2 regions of the Luteipulveratus mongoliensis genome follow, and region 2 is predicted to be linked to the other one. Evidence: predicted binding sites of a transcription regulator. Region 2 holds the regulator's gene; the other holds the start of a gene.
The links. The regulator LexA, encoded in region 2, represses DNA repair genes until DNA is damaged. The targets are predictions, from matches to a motif close to TCGAACANNTGTTCGA.
Positions count from the first base shown of each region.

Region 1 (14,573 bases), 2.1 Mb from region 2:
GTGATCGCCAGGACCACGGCTCCCATGGCGATGAAGGCGACGAACGGGCGATCGAGGACGAACGCGAGGGCGTACGTCGGTGACAGGCCCGCGAGAATCCCGGGCCGGTCGATGACCGGGCGGATCCCGAGGACGCCGAGCGTCAGGAACCACACGACCATCACCGGGCCAAAGGCGCGACCGATCACCTGGGTGCCGAACCGCTGCACGACGAACAGCGCCACGATGATCACGACGGCCACCGGGAGGATGACGCCTTCGACACTGGGCGCCGCGACCTCCAGACCCTCCATGGCGCTCAGGACCGAGATCGCCGGCGTGATGAGGCTGTCACCGAAGAACAGCGATGCGCCGATGACGCCGAGAACCATGACCAGTGGGACGCGCCGGTCACCGCGCGGCAGTGACCGCCTGGCAAGAGCCGCGAGCGCGAGGATGCCGCCCTCGCCATCGTTGTCAGCACGCAGGATGAGCCCGACGTACTTGATGGTGACGATCAGCGTGATGGCCCAGAAGATCAGCGACACCACGCCGTAGACGTCGCTCTCGGTGAGCTGCACCTTGTTGTGGTCGATGCTGAACACCGTCTGCATCGCATAGAGCGGACTGGTGCCGATGTCGCCGAACACGACGCCCAACGCACCGAGGAAGAGAACTCCAGCAGGCGAACGGTGCGCAATCTGCCGGGACGAGGTCACGAGCGCGATTCTGCACCCACGTAAGGTCACCGTCCATGCACCCGGGTCCGCCGACGTGTTCGGTGAGACGTCCGTAACGTGTCTACATATCAGCGAACTCGCGCGGAAGTCCGCCTCGCGGGTCCTGGGCGACCACGGTTGTGCACGTCGGACCGGACATCGGCGGGTACGACGAAGGGCGGCCCTCCCCGAAGGGAGAGCCGCCCAGCGCGTACGGGTTCGTGGCTTTAGAAGCCCATGTCTCCCATGCCACCCGACGGGTCGGCCGGAGCCGCCCCAGCCTTCTCGGGCTTGTCGGCGATGACGGCCTCGGTCGTCAGGAACAGCGCAGCGATCGAGCCGGCGTTCTGCAGCGCGGAGCGCGTCACCTTGGCCGGGTCGATGATGCCGTCCTTGATCATGTCGACGTAGTCACCGGTCGCAGCGTTGAGGCCCTCGCCGGGCTTCAGCGAGCGAACCTTCTCGACCACGACGCCCGGCTCGAGGCCGGCGTTGAACGCGATCTGCTTCAGCGGAGCCTCGGCGGCCACGCGCACGATGTTCGCGCCGGTCGCCTCGTCACCCTCGAGCTTCAGACCCTTGAACGCAGCGTCGGTCGCCTGCAGCAGAGCGACGCCACCACCGGCGACGATGCCCTCCTCAACAGCAGCCTTCGCGTTGCGGACAGCGTCCTCGATGCGGTGCTTGCGCTCCTTGAGCTCGACCTCGGTCGCGGCACCCGCCTTGATGACGGCGACGCCACCGGCCAGCTTGGCCAGGCGCTCCTGCAGCTTCTCGCGGTCGTAGTCGGAGTCGCTGTTCTCGATCTCGGCGCGGATCTGAGCGACCCGACCCGAGATGGCGTCGGCCTCGCCGGCACCCTCGACGATCGTCGTCTCGTCCTTGGTCACGACGACCTTGCGAGCGCGACCCAGCAGGTCCAGCTCGGCAGTGTCGAGCTTCAGGCCGACCTCCTCGGAGATGACCTGACCACCGGTGAGGATGGCGATGTCACCGAGCATGGCCTTGCGACGGTCACCGAAGCCGGGAGCCTTGAGAGCCACCGACTTGAAGGTGCCACGGATCTTGTTGACCACCAGGGTCGACAGGGCCTCGCCCTCGACGTCCTCGGCGATGATCGCGAGCGGCTTGCCCGACTGCATGACCTTCTCCAGCAGCGGGAGCAGGTCCTTGATGTTCGAGATCTTCGAGTTGACCACGAGGATGTAGGGGTCCTCCAGGACCGTCTCCATGCGCTCGGTGTCGGTCACGAAGTAACCCGAGATGTAGCCCTTGTCGAAGCGCATGCCCTCGGTCAGCTCGAGCTCCAGACCGAAGGTCTGGCTCTCCTCGACCGTGATCACGCCTTCCTTGCCGACCTTGTCCATGGCCTCGGCGATGAGCTCGCCGATCTGGGGGTCAGCAGCGGAGATCGAGGCAGTCGCAGCGATCTGCTCCTTGGTCTCGATGTCCTTGGCCTGGTCGAGCAGCGACTCAGAAACAGCAGCGACTGCGGCTTCGATGCCCCGCTTGAGGGCCATCGGGTTGGCACCCGCCGCAACGTTGCGCAGACCCTCCTTGACCATGGCCTGGGCCAGGACGGTGGCCGTCGTCGTGCCGTCACCGGCGACGTCGTCGGTCTTCTTGGCGACCTCCTTGACCAGCTCAGCGCCGATCTTCTCGTAGGGGTCCTCGAGCTCGATCTCCTTGGCGATGCTCACACCATCGTTGGTGATGGTGGGGGCGCCCCACTTCTTCTCGAGCACGACGTTGCGGCCCTTGGGGCCAAGCGTCACCTTGACGGCGTCGGCAAGGGTGTTCATACCCTTTTCGAGACCGCGGCGCGCCTCCTCGTCGAATGCAATGAGCTTTGCCATGCGCGGTGGTTCCTCCCACACGAAAGCGAATCGACCGCACGACGCCCGCGACGGACGAGACCGATCCCCGCAGGCTCACGTCGCCTATGAGGCCAGCCCCTCGACGTACGGTCTGGTCTGTCACTCTCACAGGGAGAGTGCTAAGGCCATGATTAGCACTCGACCCCTCCGAGTGCAAATGCGAGTCACTCTGTGTTCGGGCCTCCGGTACGCCGACCGCTCGGCTCCGCGGCGACCGCACCTTCGCGCAGCTGCTCCTTGAGCTGGTCCTGCTGACGCCGGCGGCGCACCTCGTGCGCGGCGATGCCGATCGCGATCGCCACCGGGACGACGTACTTCGCCACCGCGACCGCTGCCGTGACCCAGCCCGGGAGCTCCCAGTCGGGCAGGTCCCAGTCCGGCAGCGGCAGCGATGGGAGGTCGATCGACGGCAGGTTCACATCCGGGAGCCGGTCGGTCAGCCAGCCCAGCAGCAGCTTGACGAGCAGCCCCAGCCCGAGAAGGGGCACGAGGAGGCCGGCGACGGCACCGACGACGTGACGGGCGGCGTACAACCGCGGGTGCTCGCGCGCCTTGGCCTCAAGCCGGGCAGCCTTCGACCCGGGCTCGGGATCGAGGTCGACGTCCAGGTCGCCGCGGGTCAGCGTCGCGCGGCGCACTGAACCGAGGGTGGTCAGTCGGATCGTGAGGTGGCCGAGGTCGGGGCGATCGTCGTCGCCGAGCGTCACGCGCTTGTCAGAGGACTTCGCGCGGGCCATCTCCTCACCGTCGACGGTGAGGACGAGGACTTGGCTAAGCCCTTGCTCGTGCTTGCTGAGGACGTAGTCGTGCCCGCCAACGGTGATCAGGTATCGCTGCTCGGTCGCCACGTCTGCCATGGTGCCGGCCGCGGGCCGCCGAGCGCATCGGCCGAGGGTTCAGGTGGCTGTCGACTTTGGTGTCGGCGCCACCGACGAACGGATCAGGCGGCGAGCGCGGCCGGGACCGGTGTGCAGTCGTGGGCGAGCCGGTCGAGGAGGTCGCCGATCGGTGCCGGCGCCTCGAGCCAGCCCTCGACGCTCACGCCGAGGAGGTCCTCCACCGTCTGGCAGAGCGCGAACAGCTCGACGAGATCGTGTCGTTGGTCGAGGGTGAGGCCGCTCGTGGCACGGGCCCGATGGAGGCTGTCAGCCTCGAGACCGGTGCACCGGGCGACGATCGTGTCGCAGAGGGCGAACTCCGCACGAAGGTCATCGAGAAGCTCTCGTACGGAGCGATGGGCGTTACGGTCGACGCGGCGAACGAACGCCGCACGGGACGGGTCACGCTCACCCAGTCCGTCGCTGCTCACTGTGTCGGTAGCCATGTGGGTGCGACGGGTCGACCCCGCCAGATCGTTCCGACCGCTTGGCTGGGCGGAATGTGAGGTACAGAGGACACGAGTAACGCCCGCCCCGGCCTTGCACCGAGACGGGCGTTACTTGATCGTGGGGCTCAGAGCTCGATCCCGAGCCGGCGCGCCGACCGCTGCTTCTGACGTGAGGCCCGCAGCCGCCGGAGCCGCTTGACGAGCATCGGGTCGTGGGCCAGAGCCGACGAGCTGTCGATCAAAGAATTGAGAACTTGGTAGTAGCGAGTGGAGCTCATGTCGAACCGCTCGCGGATCATCTGCTCCTTGGCGCCGGGGTACTTCCACCACTGGCGCTCGAACGACAAGATCTCTTGGTCGCGTTGGCTCAGCTCGTCGCTGTGCGGCTGCTGGGCCTGCTCCGCGGCACTCATGGATGTCCGGTCCTCCATCGACGCCTGAACGACGTCGTCGTGATCGATGTCCGCTTCCGATGATAGGGCCGAAATCACAACGGTGTCATTCATGGTTGAGGCGTTTGGGACTGATGTGACGGCTGTGGCCAATGAGGCGTTGAGGTCACTCACCCCGCGACGATACGGCACCAACCAGGTCACCGTGGGGCGCCGGGAGCGACTCGTGACCGAGCCCACGTACCTCGTTCGCGTCGCCCTCGTCGTCCGCCTGGACCTCTGCGTTCGCGGCTTCGTCCGCGGCGGGCTCGGTGTACGCCGGCACGTCGCGCAGGCTGACCAGGGCGACTGCAGCGGTGATGACGAAGACCACCACGGCGATCGCTGATGCGATCACCAGGCCCGAGCTGAAAGCGTCCCGCGCGCTGCCCATCAGCGCTGCCGAGGTGCTGGACGGCAGGTGCTTGGCGACGTCCACGGCTCCACCGATGGAGTCGCGCGCCTGGGCCTGCTGGTCCGAGCTGAGACCGTTCGGCACCGCGATGCCGGAGCGGTACACGACGGCGCTCAGGCTGCCCATCAAAGCGATACCGAACGCGATGCCCATCTCGGCGGCGGTCTCGGACACCGATGCGGCGGAGCCGGCCTTCTCCGGCGGCGCCGAGCCGACGACCAGGTCGATGATCAACGCGACCGGGAACGCGATGCCCGACGGCACAGAGCGCGAAGCCGACGACCAGCGGGAGCGGGCTGTCGCCGTACCCGGTGGCCAGGGTTGCCACCCCGATCACGACGAAGCCGACCGCACTGACGAGCAGTCCACCACTCATGATGTACGCCGGCCGGATGCGCTGGGCGACGCGCGGCGCCGACAGCGAGGCGCCCACCATCAGCAGCTGCACCGGGACCATCCAGGCGCCGGACGCGAGCGGGCTGAGCCCGAGGACGAGCTGCAGGTACAGGGTGGTCAGCAGGAACGTGCCCGCCATGACGAGGCCGCTGACGACGTTGATGCCGAGCGAGACGGAGAAGCGGCGAATCCTGAACAGTCGCACGTCGATCAGCGGGTGGGTCAGGCGGCTCTGGCGGCGGATGAACAGCACGCCCATCGCGACACCGAAGGCTGCCACGAGGACGGGCACCGACTCGAAGCCGTGCCGCGCGGTCTCCTTGAGGCCGTACACGACCGGCAGGATCGCGGTCAGGCTGAGGGCCACGCTGGTGATGTCGAGGTGCCCCGGGTTGGGGTCGCGGTACTCCGGCAGCAGAGCCGGCGCGGCGATGAAGAGCAGGACCATGACAGGCACGGCGAGCAGGAACACCGAGCCCCACCAGAAGTGCTGCAGCATCACACCGGCGGTCAGCGGGCCGACGACCATGCCGCCCATGAAGCAGCTCATCCAGACGGCGATCGCCATCGCGCGCTGCTGGGGCCGCTGGAACATGTTGCTGATCAGGGCGAGGGTCGACGGCATCAGCGTGGCGCCGGTGACGCCCATCAGCGCGCGGGCCACGATGAGCATCTCGCTGGAGGTGCTGTACGCCGCCAGCACCGACGCGGCGGCGAAGCCGGCCGAGCCGATCAGGAGCAGCTTGCGGCGGCCGACGCGGTCGCCCAGCGTGCCCATGGTGACGAGGAAGCCGGCGACCATGAAGCCGTATGCGTCCATGATCCACAGCTGCTGAGTGCTGCTGGGCCGAAGGCTCTCGGCCAGGCTCGGGAGCGCGAGGTAGAGCACGCTCATGTCGATTGACAGCAGCAAGGTGGGCAGTGCCAGCACCGCGAGCCCCACCCACTCCCGTGTGGTGGCGGCCGCCGGGGCGGTCTTGGTCGTGATGCTCATGTCGCCTTCTCCGTTGTCTCTCGTCATGCCCAGATCGGAACGGGCTCTGCGTGCCCTCACCACCTCCACGAACGGGCTGTCCCGGATGCGACAGACCACGACGAACAATCTCGGCGGGTGTTGCTGACGCTAGCGGGCTTGAGTCCTAAAAAACAACTACTTAGTCATTTTTAGTTACTCCAGTGCTACTCTCGTTGGCATGGCTACGCACCGTTCGTACGACGACAGCTGCGGTATGGCGCACGCGCTCGACCTGGTCGGTGAGCGCTGGTCCCTTCTGGTGGTTCGCGAGCTGATGCTCGGACCGCAGCGCTTCACCGACCTCAAGGACGCCCTGCCCGGCATCAGCCGCAACGTCCTCACCGACCGGCTGAGCGAGCTCGCCGAGTCGGGCATCCTCATGCGCACCCAGCTCGCGCCGCCGGCCGCGTCCAAGGTCTACGAGCTGACCGAGTGGGGCTACGAGCTCGAGCCGATCATCAAGGCGATCGGCCGGTGGGGCGCGCGTTCGCCGCAGCACCGACCCGATCTGCACCTGAGCGTGAGCTCGGCCGTGCTGTCGCTACGCACCAACTTCGACGCAGGTGCGAGCGGCGGGGTCGACGCGTCGTACGGCCTCGTGCTCGACCAGGACCACTTCGCCATCTGGATCTCCGACCAGGAGCTGGACATCCAGCGAGGCGACCCGGACTCACCGTCGGCGACCCTCACCACGGACCCGATGACGTTGGCCGGGATGCTCTACGGCGGCCTGCCGCTGACTGACGCGGAGCGTGGCGGTCAGGTGACGATCGACGGCAACCGAGCGGCCGTACGCCGTCTGGTCGGGCTGTTCACCCTGCCGGAGAAGGCCGCGGTGCCTGCCTGACTGGCGCGTCGTCCGAACGGCGAACGGTGCGTGCGGAATCCACCGCTCCCGTCCTCCCGGTGACACGGTGACTCGACAGGGCCGATCACTGCGAGAGGGACACTATGAGCCACACCATCAACGGACGTTCGGTGCGACTCGGCATCGCCGGCCTCGCGTTCTCAGCGGTAGCGCTTGCCGGGTGCAGCTCTGACTCGGACGGATCCGCCACGGAGGGCGCCGCTTCCAGCAGGAGCCAGCCCAGTCGTACGGCATCCTCGGCGAGCGCGCCGGCGTCCCGGTTGGATGTCATCCGGCAACGCAAGGTGATGACGGTCTGCACGACAGGCGACTACCGGCCGTTCACCTATCTGGACCCGAAAACCAAGCAGTACCAAGGCATTGACGTCGACATGGCCAAGAGCCTCGCGACCTCACTCGACGCTCGGATCCAGTGGGTGCCGACGACGTGGAAGACGCTGATGCCCGACTTCACCACGAAGTGCGACATCGGGATGGGCGGCGTCTCGATCTCGACCGAGCGAGCCCAGCAAGCGTTCTTCAGCGAGCCGGTCCTCACCGAGGGCAAGACGCCGATCACGTTGTGCAAGAACGTCGCTCGCTATGACACGGTCGCTGAGATCAACGCTCCAGGCGTCCGGTCGATCACGCCCGAGGGCGGCACCAACGAGAAGTTCGCGCGGGCGAACTATCCGCGGGGGACGGTGACGACGTGGAAGGACAACAACACGATCTTCGACCAGATCATCGCGGGCAAGGCTGACGTGATGACGACTGATGCGTCGGAGACCGTCTGGGTCGCGCACACCCACCCGCAGCTGTGCGCAGTGCACCCGGAGAAGCCGTTCAACTTCAGCCAGAAGGCCTATCTCGTGCCACGGGGCGACACGGTGTTTCAGGAGTACGTCAACCAGTGGCTGACCACAGCCCGCCACGACGGCACCTGGTCCAAGGCGACCAAACCGTGGTTCGGAGCCACGACGCTGTCCTGATTGTGGCAGCCGTGGAGTCTTCTGCCGGAAGCGTGTCGCATCCGGCGTGCGCCGTTCGTAGACCAGGTAGAGGCGGGCACTCGGCCGCGCCCTGAACGAGGAGCAGATATGACGGAATACCTCATCTACTTCAACCAGCAGTGGGTGGGCGACCACGACGAGGAGTGGTTCCGAGGACGCGCACCGCTGGCCAAGGCCGTCGTCGACGAGATGAGGTCGGCGGGCGTGTACGTCTTCGCCGGTGGACTGGTCGAGGACGTCGACGAGGCCGTCACAGCGGACGCCACCAGCGGCACGGTGCTCTTCACGGACGGTCCGTTCGCGGAGTCCAAGGAGCACCTGGGCGGGCTCGCGGTCGTAGAGGTGCCGGACCTGGACGCCGCCAAGGTGTGGGCCGGCAAGCTCGCCGTGGCGTGCGGCTGGCCGCAGGAGGTACGCGAGTTCGGGTCGCACCCTGACGCGGGCTGAGCCCGACGCGGGCTGAGCCCGACGCGGTCGGTGGCTCCCAGTGCGGGCCGGACCTGGGGGCCCGAAGGACCAGCGAGTCGCGTCAGGCCATGGAGTCGAGGATGGCGGTGATGTCCTCGCGCGTCGTCCGGGGGTTGACGATCGCGAAGCGGGCCAGCGTCTCGCCCTCGTGCGAGGTCGGCACGACGAAGCCCTCCTGCCGCTCCAGCAGACCGTCGGACCACGCGTGGTAGTCCTGAGTCGACCAGTCGAGCCGGCGGAAGACCAGCACCGAGAGATCGGCATCGCGCACGACCTCGAGGTAGTCCCGTCGGCCAACCTCGGCCTCGGCGAACCGCGTGATCTCGAGCGTCTGCTCGATCGCGGTCGTGTAGGCGTCGGTGCCGTTGGCCACCAGCGAGAACCAGAACGGCAGCCCTCGCGCGCGCCGGGTCAGCCCGACGGAGTAGTCCGTCGGGTTCCAGTCGGGTGCGTCGTTGAGGACGTCGAGGTACGACGCGTGCTGGGTGTGCGCGACGCGTGCTAGAGCCGGCTCGCGATAGAGCAACGCGCAGCAGTCGAACGGCGCGAACAGCCACTTGTGCGGGTCGACGATGAAGGAGTCGCACCGCTCGACACCGGTGTACTTGTCGCGGACCGACGGCGCGGCCAGCCCGGCACCGCCGTACGCACCGTCGACGTGGAACCAGATGCCGAACTCCTCGCACACATCAGCGATCGAGTCGAGGTCATCGATGACGCCGAAGTTGGTGCTGCCAGCTGTCGCGACGACGGCGAAGAATGTCTCGGGACCGTTGTCCTCCAACACCTTTCGCAGGTTGGCGCCAGTCATCTGCATGCGGTCGTTCATCGGCACCGGCACCTGCTCGGCATCCATCACCCGGCAGGCGGTCGCGATCGAGGAGTGCGAGCCGACGGTCGCTGCGATGCGATAGGGGCGTACGCCCTCGGCCGCGTGCTCCCGCGCGGCGGCACGAGCCGTGACGAGGGCGGACAGGTTGCCGATCGTGCCGCCCTGCACGAAGGAGCCGCCGGCCTCGTCCGGGAGGCCGACCAGGTCGGCGATCCAGCGCAACGCCTGGTTCTCGGCGTACACCGCGCCGGCGCCCTCGAGCCACGAGCCGGCATAGATCGACGAGGCGCCGACCACGAGGTCGAACATCGCGGCCTCACGGGTCGGCGCGCACGGGATGAACGATAGGTAGCGCGGGTGGTCGGTCGACAGGCAGGCGAGCGCGAGATGCTCCTCGAACAGCTGGAGCGCGGGTCGCCCGCCGCGGCCCTTGGCCGTGATCGCTCCGCCGGCCACCGCGTCGAGATCGGCCTTGGTCGCCGAGCTGTCGAGAGGCACCGGGTCGAGCGCGAGTCGTTCGGCGGCGTAGCGGAGGATGTCCTCGCCCAACGCCTTGGTCTCATCGGTGAACCCATGCACGCCCGGAGTCTAGGCCGACCGGATGGAGAGCCAAGACCAGTCGTCCTGCGAGGCGACGATGCCGGCTCGGACGAGCCTGCGAGGCGACGATGCCGGCTCGGACGAGCCTGCGAGGCCGACCGGAGGAGAAGCTGAGCCCGTCGATACATTGGCCCTCATGCCCGCACGGCCGCTCACTGAGCTCGTTCACCCCAGCTGGGCGGCTGCCCTCGCCCCCGCGCAGGATCACCTCACCCGACTCGGGGAGTTCTTGCGCACCGAGATCGCCGATGGGCGGCCCTACCTACCCGCAGGCGAGCACGTGCTGCGCGCCTTCGGCCGGCCGCTGGACGACGTACGCGTCCTCATCGTCGGTCAGGACCCCTACCCGACCCCGGGCCATGCCGTCGGACTGTGCTTCTCTGTGGCCCCAGACGTACGGCCGGTGCCGCGCAGCCTGCAGAACATCTACGCCGAGATGGAGTCCGACCTCGGCCTCACCAAGCCCGAGCACGGCGACCTGTCGCGGTGGGCCGACCAGGGCGTACTCCTGCTCAACCGCGTGCTCACCGTCCGACCCGGCGCCCCCGGGAGCCACCGCGGACAGGGCTGGGAGCACGTCACCGCCACCGCGATCAGTGCGCTGGTCAACCGTGGTGGTCCGCTCGTCGCGGTCCTCTGGGGTCGCGACGCCCGCAACCTGGCACCTCACCTCGGGGCGATCCCGCGGATCGAGAGTGCCCATCCCTCTCCGCTGTCGGCTCGCTCCGGCTTCTTCGGCTCGCGACCCTTCAGCCGCGCCAATGAGCTGTTGGAGCAGCAGGGAGCCGGCCCGATCGATTGGTCCTTGGCATGACGTTGTCTCCTCGCCCCACACCCGACCGCGTCTGGCAGCGGTTCGTCGCGATCGGCGACTCGTTCACCGAGGGCATGAGTGATCCGTCGCCCAGCGATCCGGACTCGTACGTCGGGTGGGCCGACCGCCTCGCATTTCGCCTTGCCGCGCGAAATAGCTTGGAGGACAAGCCTTTTGGGTACGCCAACCTCGCCATCCGTGGTCGGCTGCTCGCCGACGTGGTCGGGCCTCAGGTCGAGACGGCGTTGGCGCTGAGCCCGGACCTCGTGAGCATCGTGGGCGGCGCCAACGACTGCCTGCGACCCAGCGTCGACCTCGACTCCGTCGCGGACCGCCTCGAGGACGCGGTCGCACAGGTCCGGGCCACCGGGGCCGACGTCATCCTCGCGACCACTGCGGACCCGGTCGACGCGCCGGTCCTGAAACGAGTTCGTGGCCGGCTGGCCGTCCACGCCGCCAATCTGTGGGGCATCGGTCAACGACAGGGCTGCTACGTCCTCGACCTGTGGACGATGCGGCCGCTGCGCGACCCGCGGATGTGGGCGCCGGACCGTATCCATCTGACGACGGGCGGCCACCAACGCGTGGCGGCCCAGGCGGCCTGGCTGCTCGGACTGCCCGACGACGGCTTCGACTGGCGAGCGCCACTACCTCCGATGGCAGCACCGACCAAGATCGAGGCAGCCCAGGCGAATGCGGCGTGGACTCGGACCCAGCTCACTCCATGGGTCCAGCGTCGAGTGCAGGGCCGCAGCTCCGGCGATGGCCGGCAGCCAAAGCGTCCAGATGTCGCTCCGATCCCGCCGGTCAGCCAGAGCCCTCGGACCTAGCGACCGTCGCACGCGCGCCATCATCAGCTCGCTCCGTCGCTGACGCACAAGGCCACCGCTGACGCACAAAGCCACCAGGACGAGTCACGGACCGCGCGTCGGAGCGGACATAGCCACGGACCGTGCCGTTATGCCAAGACTGCCGTCCAGGTGCCAGCTGACCTCAAAGGGCGTGACGGTCGCGGTCAGGACATCGCGGTGCGCGATCGTGTGGTGCCGCCGGCAGAGCAGCGCGGAGTTGAGCAGGCTGGTGCGGCCTCCGGCGTACCAGGGTTGGACGTGGTGGACCTCGCAGAAGCTGGGCGGCCGATCGCAGCCCGGGAAGGTGCAGCACCGGTCTCTGGCGACGACCGCGGCCCGGAGCCCATCCTTGACCAGGCGTTGCTCCCGCCCGACGTCCAGCGGTTCGGAGCGGGAGCCGAGGACCATCGGGATGATGTCCGCGTCGCACGCCATCCGCCGGATCGTGCCAGCATCGATCGTGTCGCCCAGACTCGTCACCCCCAACCCGCCACCGCCCTGACCACCACGGCTACGGCGGCCGGCGGTGCCTGCGTCCCGGCCTGCGGTGCCTGCGTCCCGGCCGGCGCTGGTTGCGGCTGCCTGGGCGTTGCCGGTGGCCTCGGCACGCAAGTCGTCCAGATCCATCGTGACCACCAGCTTGGTCGTCGAACCATGCGAGGTGGAGGTGTCGGCGGATGTCGCCAGATCAATCAGGTCCATGAACGCATCCGCGCGGCGCTTACCCGGACTGCGCGGATCCGGGGAAGAGGCCCCGGTGTCGGGGTCGATCACCGGTCGCGGGGCGGCACCGGCCTGGATCGCAGCAACCAACCGTGCCGCGTTCGCCGGCGCCAGATCCACGATGAACCGGCGCAACCCGCCCGGCAGATCCGACCACGACAACTCCTCGACCCGCTCCAGAGCTGCGTCATCACGCTCGAGCCGGTCACCGGCATACGTCGCGACCAACCACCGCGACAGATGCCGCAGCTCTTTAGCCCCACCACCAGCCGCGGCGACCTGCAAGAAGTAGGCCAGGCACTCAGCCCGGGCGAAATCGGGCAGCACGGGCAGGATCTTGGCCAGCTCCCGCAGACTCACCTGCGCCGCCCGTGGACTGCACTCGGCCGTCGCGACTGCATCGCGCAGCAGAACGTTGTCCGGGTCGTTGACCGCCGTGGCCACCGCCGCGACCCGGGACGCCTCCCCCGGCTCGACTCGTCCCGCGTGCGAGGCCACCCACTGGGCAGGGCTGGCCGCCTGCGACTCACGAATGACGCCCCGCTGCAGCGCCTCCGCCGTGGCCATCACCAGGCACGCCTCCGCCCGGTCGGTCACCTGACCCAGCAGCTGCACCACACCGGCCAGCTCAGCCGACCCAACCTGGTGCAACGAAGACGGCAGCGCGCCCAATGCCTCGACAGCGGAGGCGACGGCGCGCACCGCGTCGGCTGCTGGACCGGGTGGGACCCGGTCCAGCAGCTCATCGCGCACCTGCGCAGTCGCCTCGGCCATGCCGAAACCGTACACGTGTTCGCATCTCTCGACAACCTTCAAAGGCGCCGAATCTTCTTTATTACCAACATAATTCGTCAATGTGACTTGTCCACATCCCCCTCGCGCGACCTCGGACTGTCCACAGGGCAAAGAGCTCCGGAGGCACGCCTGTGGACAGCCGGGGCGTCCAAGCGTCGACAGTCGCGGCGACACGGGCGATCGCATCGACGAAGCCATCCCCGCCCCCGTACGCTCAGAGCCATGAGCGCTCTCCGCACCGGCACGGCCGTCCTGACCGCCACGACGCTCGCTGCCGGCCTCAGCGGCTGCGGCGACGACGACAAGCCCGCGGGGCGTACGAAGGTGGTCACCGTGCTCGCAGCGGCGTCGCTGACCGAGGCGTTCGGCGACATCAAGAAGAAGGTCGAGGCCGAGCACTCGGACGTCGAGGTGCGAGTGAGCTTTGCGGCGAGCTCGACGATCGTGCAGCAGGTGAACAATCACGTGGACGCCGACATCGTCGCCCTCGCGGACGAGAAGGCGGGCAAGACGCTCAAGCCGGACGCCATCAAGGGCGCGAAGCCCACGCTGTTCGCCACCAACCAGCTCATGATCGCCACGCCGGCCGACAACCCCGGCAAAGTCGCCGACCTCGCGAGCCTGCAGTCCGGGTCGATCGACACCGTGCTCTGCGCGCCGCAGGTGCCGTGCGGCCGAGCCGCCAAGTCGGTGCTCGACAAGGGCCACGTCAAGCCGCACGTCGTGTCCTACGAGCAGGACGTCAAGGCCACCCTGTCCAAGGTTCGCCTCGGCGAGGCGGACGCAGCGATCGTCTACGTCACCGACGTCGCTGCCGCGGGCAAGTCGGTCCACGGCATCACGATCAAGCCGGACCAGAACGTCACCACTCGCCTCCCGGTCTACTCCCTCAACAACGACGAGGCGACCAAGGCCTTCCTCGACGCGCTCAACTCCTCAGCAGGCCGCAAGGTGTTGACTGACAGGGGCTTCGGCACCCCGTGAGGCAACGGCACGACCATCCGGCCCGCAGCCTGCTCGCGCTGCCGGCCGTCCTGGCGCTGCTCCTCCTGATGCTCCCGCTCATTGCGCTGCTGATCCGGGTCGACTGGCCGCACCTGTGGACCCACCTCGGCACCGCGGACGCCGGCGCGGCCGTACGACTGTCGCTGCGGACCACGCTCACCACCGTGGTCCTGTGCGCCGTGCTCGGCACCCCGCTCGCCTGGCTCCTGTCACGCTCATCGGGTCCACTGCTCCCTTGGCTACGCGCGCTCGTCACCGTGCCGCTCGTGCTGCCGCCGGTCGTCGGTGGCGTGGCGCTGCTGATGGCGTGGGGGCGCGAGGGCGTCGTCGGCGGACCGCTGTCCGACTGGTTCGGCTGGACGATCCCCTACTCCTGGGTGCGGGTCGTCCTGGCCGAGACCTTCGTGTCGATCCCGTTCTACGTCCTCGCTGTCGAGGGCGCGATGCGTTCACTCGATCGGCGGTA
Region 1 is NZ_CP011112.1:1,646,856-1,661,428, reverse strand. Features, by position in the region: gene VV02_RS07950 (potassium transporter Kup) at 1-698, opposite strand, end outside; gene groL (chaperonin GroEL) at 926-2,554, opposite strand; gene VV02_RS07940 (hypothetical protein) at 2,740-3,423, opposite strand; gene VV02_RS07935 (hypothetical protein) at 3,516-3,899, opposite strand; gene VV02_RS07930 (DUF3263 domain-containing protein) at 4,028-4,315, opposite strand; gene VV02_RS07925 (MFS transporter) at 4,495-6,138, opposite strand; gene VV02_RS07920 (winged helix-turn-helix transcriptional regulator) at 6,338-7,006, shown strand; gene VV02_RS07915 (transporter substrate-binding domain-containing protein) at 7,111-7,998, shown strand; gene VV02_RS07910 (YciI family protein) at 8,107-8,466, shown strand; gene VV02_RS07905 (pyridoxal phosphate-dependent decarboxylase family protein) at 8,549-9,898, opposite strand; gene VV02_RS07900 (uracil-DNA glycosylase) at 10,056-10,733, shown strand; gene VV02_RS07895 (SGNH/GDSL hydrolase family protein) at 10,730-11,563, shown strand; gene VV02_RS07890 (HNH endonuclease signature motif containing protein) at 11,648-13,081, opposite strand; gene modA (molybdate ABC transporter substrate-binding protein) at 13,325-14,086, shown strand; gene VV02_RS07880 (ABC transporter permease) at 14,083-14,573, shown strand, end outside.
Region 1: VV02_RS07890 (HNH endonuclease signature motif containing protein) is a predicted target of LexA. The motif match lies at 13,089-13,104, and genes of this name have one in related genera.

Region 2 (14,573 bases):
CACACCAAGAACCGGGCACCGCCATGTCGTCATGGTGGTGCCCGGTCCGTGGGTTATCGGATCGTTCTAGCTGCAGCCGCTGGTGCTACCGCAGCCCTCGCACACGTAGCAGCTGCCAGCCGGACGCATCTTGGTGCCGCACGTCATGCACATCGGCGCGTCCGCGGCCTTGCCCTGGAACTTCTCCAGCAGGTCCGCCGAGGAGTGGATCTCTGCCGAGACCTCTCGGACGTCAGCCGCACCCGACCCTGACTTCACGTCGGTGTCGACGGACTCGTCCTCGACCGGGTCAGCCTTCTTGGCCGAGGCCGGCGCCGCCGACTGCGAGTACGACTCGAACTCTCCGGCGACGTCCTCACCGGACTCCTCCGACGACGTCGCATCGGCGTACGAACCGGTCTCGAGCTGACGTGCACGCTCCTCGGCCGTGTGGATGCCGATGAACGAGCGGGTCTCGAAGTCCATGTGGTCCAGCGCCAGGCGACGGAAGACGTAGTCCATGATCGACTGCGCCATCCGGATGTCCGGGTCGTCGGTCATCCCGGCCGGCTCAAACCGCATGTTGGTGAACTTCTCGACGTAGGTCTCCAGTGGCACGCCGTACTGGAGCGCGACAGAGACGGCGACCGAGAACGCGTCCATGACGCCCGCGAGGGTCGAGCCCTGCTTGCCGAACTTCAGGAAGATCTCGCCGAGCTCGCCGTCCGCGTGCGTGCCGGCCGTGAGGTAACCCTCCGCACCGCCGACCGCGAACGACGTGGTCTGGCTGCTGCGACGCTTGGGCAGACGCTTGCGGATCGGGCGGTACTCAATGACCTTCTCGACGCCGGCCTCGCCTGCGGCCTTCTTGCCCTTGGCCGTCGAACCGCCGTCGGACAGCGGCTGGCCGACCTTGCAGTTGTCGCGGTAGACCGCCAGCGCCTTGAGGCCGAGCTTCCAGCCCTCCAGGTGAACCTCCGCGATCTCCTCGACCGTGGCCGTCTCCGGCAGATTGACCGTCTTGGAGATGGCACCGGAGAGGAACGGCTGCGCAGCAGCCATCATCCGGACGTGGCCCATCGCACTGATGGCACGCTCGCCCATCGCGCAGTCGAAGACCTCGTAGTGCTCCTGTTTCAGACCGGGCGCGTCAATGACGTGGCCCTTGTCAGCGATGTGCTCAACGATCGCCTCGATCTGCTCCTGCTGGTAGCCGAGCTTCTTCAGGGCGCGCGGGATGGTCTGGTTGACGATCTGCATCGAGCCGCCACCGACGAGCTTCTTGAACTTGACCAGCGAGAAGTCCGGCTCGATGCCGGTCGTGTCGCAGTCCATCATGAAGCCGATGGTGCCGGTCGGCGCGAGCACCGAGGCCTGCGCGTTGCGGTAGCCGTGCTTGTCGCCGAGCTCGATGACCTCCGCCCAGGCCTTGGTGGCCGCGCGGTGGATGTCGCCGTCCATCACATCGAGCGTGCGGACCTCGTCGTTGGCCGAGCGGTGCTTGCGCATGACGCGCTTGTGAGCCTCGGCGTTGCGGGCATATCCGGCGTACGGACCCACGACAGCGGCGATCTCTGCTGACCGCTTGTAGGAGGCACCGGTCAGCAGCGAGGTGATCGAACCTGCCAGGGCGCGACCGCCCTCAGACTCGTAGCCGTGGCCGGTGGCCATCAGCAGGGCACCGAGGTTGGCGTAACCGATGCCGAGCTGGCGGTAGTCGACGGTGGTCTTGCCGATGGCCTCCGTCGGGAAGTCGGCGAAGCAGATCGAGATGTCCATCGCGGTGATGACCAGCTCGACGACCTTCTGGAAGGTCGCGGTGTCGAACGTGTCGTCGTCCTTGAGGAACTTCAGCAGGTTCAGGGACGCCAGGTTGCAGGAGGAGTTGTCCAGCGACATGTACTCCGAGCACGGGTTGGACGCGGTGATGCGGCCCGTCTCCGGGTTGGTGTGCCAGTCGTTGATCGTGTCGTCGTACTGCAGGCCCGGGTCGGCACACTCCCAGGCGGCCTTGTTGATCTTGTCGAACAGCTCGCGAGCGTCGACCTCCTCGATCACCGAGCCGTCGCTGCGGGAGGTGAGGCCGAACGTCTTGCCCTCCTCGACCGCACGCATGAACTCGTCGCTGACGCGGACCGAGTTGTTGGCGTTCTGGTACTGGACGGAGGTGATGTCCTTGCCGCCCAGGTCCATGTCGAAGCCGGCGTCGCGCAGCGCGCGGATCTTGTCCTCCTCGCGCGCCTTGGTCTCGATGAACTCCACGATGTCGGGGTGGTTGACATCGAGGACGACCATCTTGGCCGCCCGTCGGGTGGCGCCACCGGACTTGATGGTGCCGGCCGACGCGTCAGCGCCGCGCATGAACGAGACCGGACCAGAAGCCGTACCGCCGCTGGAGAGCAGCTCCTTGGAGGAGCGGATACGGGAGAGGTTGAGGCCGGCGCCGGAGCCACCCTTGAAGATGAACCCCTCCTCCTTGTACCAGTTGAGGATCGAGTCCATCGAGTCGTCGACGGACAGGATGAAGCAGGCCGAGACCTGCTGCGGGCTCTTGGTGCCGACGTTGAACCAGACCGGTGAGTTGAACGCGAACACCTGGTGCAGCAGCGTCCACGTCAGCTCGTGCTCGAAGAGCTCCGCGTCCTCGTCGCTGCGGAAGTAGCCGAAGTCTTTGCCGGCCTTGACGTAGGTCAGCACCACGCGGTCGATGAGCTGCTTGAGGCTCTTCTCGCGGACGTCCGTGCCCAGTGCGCCGCGGAAGTACTTGGTCGTGACGATGGTGGAGGCGTTCAGCGACCAGAAGTCGGGGAACTCGACACCGCGCTGCTCGAAGATCGTCTCGCCGGTCTTCCAGTTCTGCTGGACGACATCACGCGACTCCCAGGTCACCTCGTCATAGGGGTGCACGCCGGGCGTGGTGTAGATCCGCTCGACCTTTACACCCTTGCTCTTGCGACGAGCCTGTGACTGCGCGCGCGTCGTCTCCGTCATGGCGACTCTCCCTCTCTCGTTCTTCACTGATCGTCTCGCTGACCACTGACAGTGGTCGTGATGTCTTCGGGTCCGTGCTCGGTGTCGGACTCCACCCGCAGCAGCGTGATCGCGGCCTCGAAGTCCTCGAGGGACTCAAAGGCCTGGTAGACGCTGGCGAATCTCAGGTAGGCGACCTCGTCCAGCAGCCGGAGTGGGCCGAGGATCTCCAGGCCGACGTCGTGCGCGTCGATCTCCGCGACACCCTTGGCCCGGATCGACTCCTCCACCTGCTGGGCCAGGAGCGCGACGTCGTCATCGCTCACCGGTCGCCCCTGACAGGCCTTGCGTACGCCGCTGATCACCTTGCCCCGGCTGAACGGCTCACTGGCGCCGGACCGCTTGACCACGGTCAGGCTGGCGTTCTCCATCGTGGAGAACCGCTTGCCGCAGCTCGGACACTGTCGCCGCCGCTTGATGCAGGTGCCGTCCTCGTTGGTGCGGCTGTCGACCACTCGACTGTCGTTGTGACGGCAGAACGGGCAGTGCATGGCGGCTCCTCTCCACATACGTCGTACGCCGCCCTCACCCGTCATGGTCAACACCGAAATGGGCATAGGAATGCCCGGAGACGGTGCTCTGACGGTGTCCCTCCGCGTCTTCCTGTGGATAAACCTGTGGGTATCCGGTGGATGACCTGGGGACTATATGTGGACGACTTACAGCGGTGTAACTACTAGATATAGGGATCGTAAGACGCCTGGCGCCCAGGTGCAAGATCCGTCGGCCTTGGGTTGTCCAGCAGTCAGATCACTGCAGGTCAGGGACCTGCGGTGGGCGTGTCGCAATGTCCGAATCCGGCGTGTCGCGCGGCGATCGGTGGTACCGGTCGCCACCCACGCCGCACCACCATCGAACGCGCCACGGCCGGGCCGTCCACCACGCGGTGGATGGCCCGGCCGTCACGACGCGTGGTGCGAAGTCAGCCCTGCGGGATCACCAGCCGCTGGCCGGCGCTCACCTGGAGAGAGCTCAGTCGGTTAGCGAGCTGCAACCTGGCCACTCCCTCGTGGACCGGCAGTCCAGGAAGCTCAGCCTGCGCGATCTCACTCAGCGTGGCACCCGGCTCAACCGTCACCACCCGAGTCGGTGGGGTGGAAGGCGAGGACGCCGCGGCGACGGAGGCTGTGACCAGACCCAGCACGGCCAGCGCTCCCGCCAGCAGGAGCATCAGGCGACCGCGCGGCGTCAGCCGAAGGCGCGGCCCCCTCGCCCTGCTCATCACCGGCTCGGGATCGGGCACCACCGTCAGGTGGCGCCGACGCACGGTGGGCGTCGAGCTCTGCGGATGCTCCCAGGCGATGACCGCGCTCATGATCTCCTCCAACCTCTGCTGTGCTGATCCGAACACATGTGCGATGGAACGCTTGTACGATGTATAGCACGGGTGTTCGATGAAGTCGAGACCAACCGCGAACGTCCGCCAGCTCCGCCACCCGCGACATGCGTCGTACAGGTGTTTGAGAACTGTGTCCGAAGTTCATAGGCTTGGCTCACAGATCGAGACTCAACCAGCGACCACTGACATCGCCTTGCGCGACGGTGCTCTGGCCGCGCTAAGACGGGGAACGAGGACCACCAGATGGCCAAGATCCACGAGCTGCCGGAGCCCGACAGCCACGCGCTGACCACGCGTCAGCGGAAGGTGCTGGACGTCATCCGCAACTCGATCGACCGCCGCGGCTACCCGCCGAGCATGCGGGAGATCGGCGAGGCGGTCGGCCTCACGTCTCCGAGCTCCGTCGCGCACCAGCTGTCCATGCTGGAGCGCAAGGGCTACCTGCGGCGTGACCCGATGCGCCCCCGGGCGATGGAGGTCGTGTCACCCGACATGGGCAAGCGCGACCGCGGCTACCGCGGCGGTCCGGTCAGCGCAGCTGCCGAGTCCGGCATCGACGAGACCGGCATCAACGACGAGCGCCCCGAGCCGTCCTACATCCCCGTCGTGGGACGGATCGCAGCGGGCGGCCCGATCCTGGCCGAGGAGGTCGTCGAGGATGTCTTCCCACTCCCCCGGCAGATCGTCGGCGAGGGCGACCTGTTCCTGCTGAAGGTGGTCGGCGACTCGATGGTCGATGCGGCGATCTGCGACGGCGACTGGGTCGTCGTTCACCAGCAGCAGACCGCGGAGAACGGTGACATCGTCGCAGCGATGCTCGACAACGAGGCGACCGTCAAGACGTTCAAGCGCACCCGAGGCAAGGTGTGGCTGATGCCCCACAACGAGGCCTACGAGCCGATCGACGGCGATGAGGCCACCATCCTCGGCAAGGTCACCGCCGTCCTGCGCAGGGTGGTCTGACCAGCTGTCATCGGCCTCCCGCTCTCCATCTCGCGGGATGCCGATGACTACTGAGGAAGTGCCTGCTCGAGATGGGTCAGCGTCTCTCCCAAGGGAGTCTCGATCTTGATCGTGGTCTCGGCTTCCCCGCGCGTACGACCGCGGGTGAGAACCGCGACCGGCAGGCCGAGGCGAGACGCACGTCGTACGAACCGATAGCCCGACATCACCATGAGCGAAGACCCGAGGACAAGCAGGCCATCCGACTGCTCGACCACACCAAAACACTTCTCCACCAACGGTTTTGGCACGGCCTCCCCGAACATCACCACGTCCGGCTTGAGCTTGTCCGAACCACACACGACGCAGGTCGCGACGCGAAAGGTCGAGACCAGCTCGTCAGGGAGTACGACGTCACCATCCGGTCGGATCTCACCGCCGACCTCGCGATCGAAGGTCGGATTCGCCTGGGTCAGCCGCTCGTCGATGACCTCGCGGTCGTAGCGTTCGCCGCACTGCATGCAGACGACGTGCGAGAGCGAGCCGTGCAGCTCGAGCACGTCGACCGAGCCGGCCTGCTGATGCAGCCCGTCGACGTTCTGAGTGATGACGGTGCCGAGCAGACCTCGGGCCTGCAGCCGAGCCACGACCTGATGACCGACGTTGGGTCGCGCGCCTTCAAAGCGTCGCCAGCCGACGTAGCTGCGCGCCCAGTAGCGCTGTCGGGCCTCCGGCGAGGCCAACAGCTCGGTGGCCGTCATCGGCGTGATGCGGCGTTCACCGTCGGGACCGCGGTAGTCAGGGATGCCCGACTCGGTGGACAGGCCGGCGCCGGTCAGCACGGACAGCCCACCCGCGGCGACGAGCCTGACCAGCTCGTCCCAGGTCGATGCGTCGACGTCCGGTGGTCGAGTCGTCGCCTCAGTCACACCAGCAGTATCCGGGACGTCTCCTGCTCACGGCGCTACGGGTCGCTGACCAGCGTGAATTACCGGACAGCGATGCGTTGGCAATATCGATAACACCAACTTATACTGGCGGGCATGATTGACGCTGCTGGCCTGCGCGTGATGCGCGCGATCTCCGATGAGGGCAGCTTCACCGCCGCAGCTGCCTCGCTGGGCTACTCCCAGCCAGCCATCTCCCAGATGGTGCGGCGACTCGAGGAGCGCACCGGCACGGTGCTGGTCGAGCGACTCGGCCGTACGGTCCGCCTCACCGAAGCCGGTCACATCCTTGCCCGGCATGCCGGACCGGTGCTGTCCGCTCTCGAGCTTGCGGAGGCAGAGGTCGCCGCCATCGCCGGGCTGCGTGCCGGGCGCGTACGGCTGATGGCCTTCCCGTCCTCCTCGTCGACCTTGGTGCCTCGTGCTCTCGCTCTGGTCAAGGAGCGATTCCCGGAGGTGCAGGTGACCTTCGCCGAGGCAGAGCCGCCGGAGTCCCTTGCCGCGCTGCGTGCCGGCGAGTGCGACCTCGCAGTGGCGTTCGCCTACGAGGGTGACGATCTCCCCCGTGGCGAAGAGGGCCTGGAGGCCTTCTCCATCCGCAAGCTCCTGGACGACGAGGTCCGTCTCGCGGTGTCCAAGAAGCATCCGCTCGCCGTGGCGGGCAAGGCCAAGCTGTCCGATCTGGCCGACGAGCAGTGGATCGCCGGCTGCCCTCGGTGTCGCGGCCACCTGCTCTCGCTCGCTGCGCGCGAAGGGTTCGTGCCCGAGGTCGCCTTCGAGACCGAGGACTACGTCGCGGTTCTCGGACTGGTTGCCGAGGGCCTCGGTGTCGCTCTGGTCCCAGACCTGATCCTCCGCTCAGCGAGCAACCCGGGCGTGGTGACGATGCCGATCGACCCGGCCAACCGTCGTACGGTCCTGGCCGTGACCACGCCTGACCTGCAACGGGTTCCGGCGGTCGAGGCCACCCTCGAGGCCTTGCACGAGGCCGCGCGCGCCACCTGCTGACCGCAGGATGCAGGGAGTTCTCCAAGGATTTGGGGTCATCGGGGCGGTCATCGCCGTCGGCTTCGTCCTCGCCCACACCGGTGTGCTCGACCAGGCCAGCCAGCTCATGCTCGCCCGTCTGGTGTTCTTCGTCGCGACGCCGTGCCTGCTGTTCACCCTGCTGCTGAAAGCAGATCTGCATCGGGTGTTCTCGGCAGGTCTGGTGGTCGCACTGGCCAGCGTGGTCTGTGCGGGCGGGATCTATCTGGTGCTGGCCCGGCTGGTGTTCCGCCGGGACGGCGCCGACACCGTGGTGGGCGTCTTGTGCTCGTCGTACGTCAACGCGGGCAACCTCGGGCTGCCGATCGCGGTGTACGTGCTCGGCAGCGGAGCGGCGATCGCACCGATTCTGCTCATGCAGCTGCTGGTCCTGACGCCGCTGTCCTTCGCGTTCTTGGACACCCTGACTTCCGGTCGGCGTCCATCGATCATGCGAGTCCTCTCGCAGCCGGCGCGCAATCCGGTGACCGTCGGCTGCTTCCTCGGTGTCGCCCTCGCCCTGACCGGGTGGGATCCACCCTCGATCGTCATCGATCCGGTCACCATGATCGGCGGAATCGCTGTGCCTGCAGCCCTTCTCGCGTACGGCGTCTCGCTGCGACTCGGTCCGCGACCGCTGTCCGGCGGCTCGGCCGGCGAGCTCGCCACAGTGGCGCTGCTCAAGGTCGCGGTGCAGCCGCTGGCGGCGTGGGCGATCGCGCGCCTCGCGTTCGGGATGAGTGGCAAGGACCTCCTCGCGGCCGTCATCGTCGCGAGCCTGCCGACCGCGCAGAACATCTTCGTCTACGCCACCCGCTACGGCCGCGCCGAGGTGCTCGCTCGCGATGCGATCTTCGTGACCACGGTCTCGTCAGTGCCGGTGCTGCTGGCCATCTCGGCTTTCCTCACCTGATCCTCGTCCGGGCCGCGTCGGACGTCAGCCCGGACGTGCGACCAGCGGCCGGCCACCCCTCACCACGACGGCGATCGCCCCACCGCGATCGGTGCGATAGACCGTCGAGCCGCTGTCTCGCAGCAAGGTCATGGTGCGCGGCGCAGGATGCCCGTAGTCGTTGTCGGCGCCGACACTGATCAGGGCGATCGGCGCGCTGATCGCCTTCATCAGCGACGGGTCCTGGTTGGCCGAGCCATGGTGAGCCACCTTGAGGACGCTCACGGGGCGGGACACCTGCTCACGGGCCAACGCTCGTCGGACCTGCGCCTGAGCCTCTCGCTCTGCGTCGCCCAGCAGGAGGATCCGGATGTCGGCAGTCTCGACGTCGAGTACGACGGAGGCGTTGTTCTGGACGGAGCCGGCGTGAATCTCTCTGGCAGGCCACAGGACTCGCGCTATCACGCCGGGCCAGCGCAGCTCGTCGCCGGCGATGAGCGCGCGCACCGGGACGCCATGCGCGGCCGCCGTTCGTTGGACCGACGGCTCCTGCGAGGGCTCCTCGTCCGCCGAGCTCGACTCGCCCGGTCGGTCATGGACAGAGGTCGTCAGGATTTCTCGGGTCGACCGTCCGTCCAGCGCTCCAGCGAGGCCGGCAACATGATCTGCGTGGAAGTGCGTCAGGACGACCGCGTCGAGAGTGGTGATCGCGAGCCGGTCCAGGCACGAGTCGATGAGAGCAGGGTCCGGGCCGGCATCGACCAGTACGCCCGAGTGCTCGCCCGTACGGAGCACTCCCCCATCGCCTTGCCCGACATCGCAGGCCACGTAGACCCACCCTTGCGGGGGCCAACCGAGTCCGGGCAGCGGAGTCCACGCAGCAAGCAACAGGACCGCGACGCCGGCCGCAACGGCCGGTCGCCGCAGAGCGCCGGCTACCAGCCACGGACCCAAGAACAGCAGGGCCAGCACCAGGCCGGCCAGGAGAAACGCACCCGGCGGACCGTCGGGCCACGGCAGAGTTCCGAGCGGAACACCTGCGAACACGTGCGCGATCTGGGCGATCCCCCATGCCGGAAGGCCCGCCAGCCAGGCGGGCACGACGGCCAGCGGACCGGCCCACGGCGCGATGGCGACGACCGCGACCCCGGCCAGCGTCGCCGGGGTGACCAGCGGTGCGGCCAGCAGATTCGCCGGAACGCCAACCACACTGACCGAGCCCTGCAGAAGCACGATGACCGGTGCGCACATGGCCTGCGCGGCGACCGGGATCGCGATCGCCTCCCCGAGCCACGACAGGCGCGACGGCAGGAACCGGGCGAACCACGCGCCCCAGGGGCGGGCGAACAGCACCAGTCCGAAAGTCGCCAGCACGGAGAGGGCGAAGCCGTAGGACGCGGCAAGCCACGGATCCACACACAGCAGCACCAGAACAGCACCGGCCAACGCCGGCGTCGCAGCACGCGGGCGTGACATCGAGGTGCCCAGCAACCCGACGACACCCATCGCCGAAGCCCGAACGACGCTCGGCTCCGGCCTGCACAGCATCACGAACAGCGCCAGCCCGAGCAGGCAGACCGGCAGTCGAGCGCGTCGGGGCACACGCAGCCAGCCGCACACCCACAGCACGGCCATCAGAACGACTGTGACATTGGTGCCACTGACAGCTGTCAGATGAGTCATGCCCGTCGCCCGCATGTCGTCGTCGAGCGCGGACGGCACCCGGCTCTTGTCGCCGATGACCAGCGCGGGCACCAACCCTCGCGGGTCGGCAGGGAGGTGATCGGTCGCCCGGCGGAGCGACGCTCGAAGATGCTCGACGGACCGGGTCAGGATGCTCGGCTGGCTGAGAATGGTTGGTGGCGAACGGGACTCGGCGATGGCCTCGACATCAGCGCCAGGCTCGGCCGGCGCCAGTCGGACGGTGGCGCGGACGCGCTGATGCCAAGTCACGTCGAGCCAGTGCTCGTCGCCGAAGAGCAGGATCGGTGTGCGCGGCGTGCTCTCCTGGCCCCGCCCGATGACCGAACGCACGGACAGGCGCACCATGACGAGCGTGCCCGGTCCCGGACGCCGGGACGCGACGGTGTGCGGGTCCGAGACCACCACTGCCTCGACCTGCGTCACCGCCCGCTGGGTCGCCAGACGCGGCACGGTCCCGGCCTGTCGAGTGGCCAGATGACCTGCCACGGCGACGGACACCAGTGCCGCGGCCGCACAGCACAGCCCGACCACGCGTACGGCCGTGCTCGGTCGTCGGCGATCGGCCCAGACCGCGCCCACCCCGAGGCCCAGCAGCACGACTGCAATGACCGCACCTTCGACCGGGCGACACCGCAGAGCAACGAGTGCCACCACCCAGGCAACCGCGGCCGGTACGAGCAGCCGGAAGTCGAGACCCATCCGGTCAGACACTCACCAGCGGGCGCAGCTGCTCCATGAGCTTGTCCCCGATGCCGCTGACCTCGCTCAGCTCTTCGACGCTGGTGAACCTGCCGTTCTCCGTGCGCCACTGCACGATGCGCTGCGCAATGACGGGACCGACACCAGGCAGCCCGTCGAGACCGGCCTCGTCAGCGGTGTTGAGGTTGACGGGACCGCCGGGTGCTGACGAGCCAGCACCGGCGACTGGCCCTCCCGCCGAGCCCGTGGACGCGGCACCCGGCACCGAGGCGGGCGGCGCCACCTGCTCGCCCGGCCGAGGAACGATGACCTGCTCACCGTCGACCACCGGACGGGCGAGGTTGACCCGCGCGAGATCAGCCTTCGCGGTCGCGCCGCCCGCCGCGGTGACGGCATCCTGCACGCGGGCACCGGCAGGCAACCGGACGACTCCGGGTCGTCGTACCTGGCCGACGACGTGCACCATCAGCTGGGTCGGTCCGGCCGAGGCAGTCGGTGCACCGCCTCCGGCGGTCCCTGGCAGCGTAGGACCGGGGGCCGCGCCGGTCCGGGAGGTGAGCGCGGCCGGCGTACCGCTGCCTGATGCAGACGGGAGCAACGTGCGCACCGGCTGCGGCTGCGCCATCGTGCGAACCCAGAGCATCCGCCCACCGAGGACGACGCCGGCCGCCACGACCAGGACCAGCACGGCGACGACCGCCAGTCGACTCGGACCGAGCTGGACATCCTGCAGGCTGCTCGGGGTGCGCACCAGAGGTGCGTGTGGTCGGATCGCCGCGTCCTCCCGCTCTCGCAGATGGCGGGCCCGGTCGATCGATGCCGTACTGCGCGATGGCTTCTCGGCGGGCGGCCGGCGTTCTCGATCCGCGGGGCGCTTCTTAGGGCGACGGTCGGTGAGGGCGGCCTCGTCCGGGATCCAGCCGCCACGGCGCGCGCGATCGACCTCGCCGAGCACGGCGGCCAGGCGATCAGGGGGCGGGTTGGAGGCACGGCGGTTGACCATGCGGGAGACGCTAGGGAGGTCGAGTCGACCCGCGCTGACTCATGCTCCCGCCCTGTGGACAACTCCGTCGGGGCGAGGGGATGTGGACAACCGCTACATGTGCGCGGCGCCGATCACCGGCGCGATCCCGGTTCGGGCGCTGGCCGCGACAGCCAGCATCCCCGGCCCGACGTGCGCACCGACCACCGCGCCCACCTCTACAAGGAGCACGCTGCGCGCTGTTGGGAGCCGGTCGCGCAGACGTTGCTGCAGATCTTTCGCGCGAGCCTCGGAGTCGAGATGGTGCACCGCGATGTCGATCCCCAGCGGAGCCTCCATCTCCTCGACGGCCGCAACCAGGCGCTCCTCCAGACGGGCCAGAGCCTTTGACGTCGTGCGCACTCTCTCGAGCGGCTCGATCTGTCCGTCGACCAGCTGCAACAACGGCTTGATCGACAGCGCCGAGCCGAGCAGGGCAGATGCCTTGCCGATACGCCCCCCGCGCCGGAGGTGCTCCAAGGTGTCGACGTAGAACATCGTCGTGCCGCTCAGGGCGCGGGTGCGAGCGGCCTCGACGACCTGGGCGGACGTCCCACCCGCGGCCGCGACCTGGGCCGCCGACATGGCGGCAAAACCCATCGCCATGCCGAGCGACCGCGAATCCACCACTGTCACCGGAACGGGCGAGTCCGTGGCCGCGAGCTGCGCCGAGGACACCGTCGCCGACATCGAACCCGAGATGTGGATCGAGACGATCTCGTCCGCGCCGTCAGCAGCAGCCTTCTCATAGATGTCGAGGAACTCACCCGCGGACGGCTTGGAGGTCGACACCGGCCGGAAGGCCCTCAGCGCATCGGCGACCTCAGCCGTACCGATCTCGCGTCCTTCGGCGTACGAGCGGCCGGCAACGACCACGTGGAGGGGTACGACGGCGATCCGCAGGGCGTCCGTGATCTCCGACGGCAGGTACGCCGTCGAGTCGGTCACGACCGCCACACTCACGTCAGCACGCCCTTCAGCCGGCGACGATATTGACCAGCTTGGGCGCGCGCACGATGACCTTGCGAATCTGCTTGTCTCCCAAGAAGTCCAGCACCTTCTGACTCTCGCGAGCCAGCCGCTCCAGGTCCTGCTCCGTGATCGACGGAGAGACCTCAAGGCGGTCGCGCACCTTGCCCTGGACCTGCACGACACACGTGACGGTGTCGTCGACGAGCAGGGCCGGGTCGGCTGTCGGGAATGGCTCGAACGTCAGCGAGTCGGCGTGACCCAGCCGTGACCAGAGTTCTTCGGCGATGTGCGGAGCCAGCGGTGCGACCATCTGCACCAGCGGCTCCATGACCGCGCGCGAAGGCACCTCCGCCTTGGTGACCGCGTTGTTGAGCTCGATCAGCTTGGCGACGGTCGTGTTGAACTGGAGGCCTTCGTAGTCGGCCCGGACACCGTCAATGGTCTTGTGCAGCAAGCGATTCAGCGCGTCGTCGGGCGCGTCATCGACCACCCGGACCTCGCCGGTCTCCTCATCGACCACGTTGCGCCACAGCCGCTGCAGGAAGCGCTGAGATCCGACGATCGCGCGCGTCTCCCATGGCCGCGACTGGTCCAGCGGACCCATCGACATCTCGTAGACCCGGAATGTGTCCGCGCCGTACTCGTCGGCCATCTCATCGGGCGTCACGACGTTCTTGAGCGACTTACCCATCTTGCCGTACTCACGGGCGACGGGCTTGCCCTGCCAGGTGTACGTCGTCCCGTCCGGGCCGGCGACTTCCTCCACCTCAGCGGCCGGCACCGGCTGCCCACGGTGGTCGCGGAAGGCGTACGCCTGCACGTAGCCGTGAATGAACAGCCGGCGGAACGGCTCCTCCGAGGACACGTGACCCAGGTCGTAGAGCACCTTGTGCCAGAAACGGGCGTAGAGCAGGTGCAGCACCGCGTGCTCGGGTCCGCCGACGTAGAGGTCGACGCCCCCCGGATCGTCGGCGACGCCAGCGCCGCTGCCCTGCTGCTTGCCCATCCAGTAGTGCTCGACCTCGGGGTCCACGAACCGCTCGGTGTTGGCCGGGTCGGTGTATCGCAGTTCGTACCAACAGGATCCGGCCCAGTTGGGCATCGTGTCGGTCTCGCGGCGGTAGGTCTGCGGGCCGTCCCCCAGGTCCATCTCGACCTCGACCCACTCCTCCGCACGCGACAGCGGTGACTCGGGTCGCGCGTTCGCGTCATCGGGCTCGTACGTCTTCGGGGAGTAGTCGGCGACCTCAGGCAGCTCCACCGGCAGCATCGAGTCCGGCAGCGCGTGCGCCACGCCGGCCTCGTCGTAGACGATCGGGAACGGCTCGCCCCAGTAGCGCTGCCGGCTGAACAGCCAGTCGCGCAGCTTGTAGGTGACCGTGCCCCGACCGACACCATCGGCCTCCAGGAGCGCGATGACTGCGTCCTTCGCGTCCTCGATCTCCTTGCCGTCCAACGAGATTCGCTCATTGGAGGAGTTGATGATCGGGCCGGCGCCGGTGAACGCGGCGTCCTCGTCGTGGCCCTCGGTCGGCTGCACCGTACGGAGGTAAGGCAGGTCGTACTTGTTGGCGTAGTCCCAGTCTCGCGGGTCCTCGCCCGGCACGGCCATGATCGCGCCGGTGCCATAGCCCATCATCACGTAGTCGGCGATGAAGACCGGAACGCGTTCTCCTGTCACAGGATTCGTCGCAAACACACCGGTGAAGACGCCCGTCTTGGCCTTGTCATCCGTCTGGCGCTCGAGGTCACTCTTGCGCATGGCCGCACGCTGGTACGCCGTCACGGCCGTTTTGGGGTCGGGCGCGCCATCCGTCCACGCGTCCTTGGTGCCCTCGGGCCAGGCATCCGGCATCACGGCCGCAACCAGGGGGTGCTCGGGCGCCAGCACCATGAACGTCGCACCGAAGATCGTGTCGGGTCGGGTCGTGAAGACCTCGATGCCCGCGTCGGAACCTTCGACGGCGAACGTGATCGAGGCGCCGTGCGAGCGGCCGATCCAGTTGCGCTGCATGAGCTTGA
Region 2 is NZ_CP011112.1:3,711,741-3,726,313, forward strand. Features, by position in the region: gene VV02_RS17630 (vitamin B12-dependent ribonucleotide reductase) at 67-2,970, opposite strand; gene nrdR (transcriptional regulator NrdR) at 2,994-3,500, opposite strand; gene VV02_RS17640 (LysM peptidoglycan-binding domain-containing protein) at 3,932-4,324, opposite strand; gene lexA (transcriptional repressor LexA) at 4,592-5,311, shown strand; gene VV02_RS17650 (NAD-dependent protein deacetylase) at 5,359-6,219, opposite strand; gene VV02_RS17655 (LysR family transcriptional regulator) at 6,334-7,245, shown strand; gene VV02_RS17660 (AEC family transporter) at 7,253-8,176, shown strand; gene VV02_RS17665 (ComEC/Rec2 family competence protein) at 8,201-10,558, opposite strand; gene VV02_RS27200 (ComEA family DNA-binding protein) at 10,563-11,561, opposite strand; gene VV02_RS17675 (DegV family protein) at 11,655-12,527, opposite strand; gene leuS (leucine--tRNA ligase) at 12,556-14,573, opposite strand, start outside.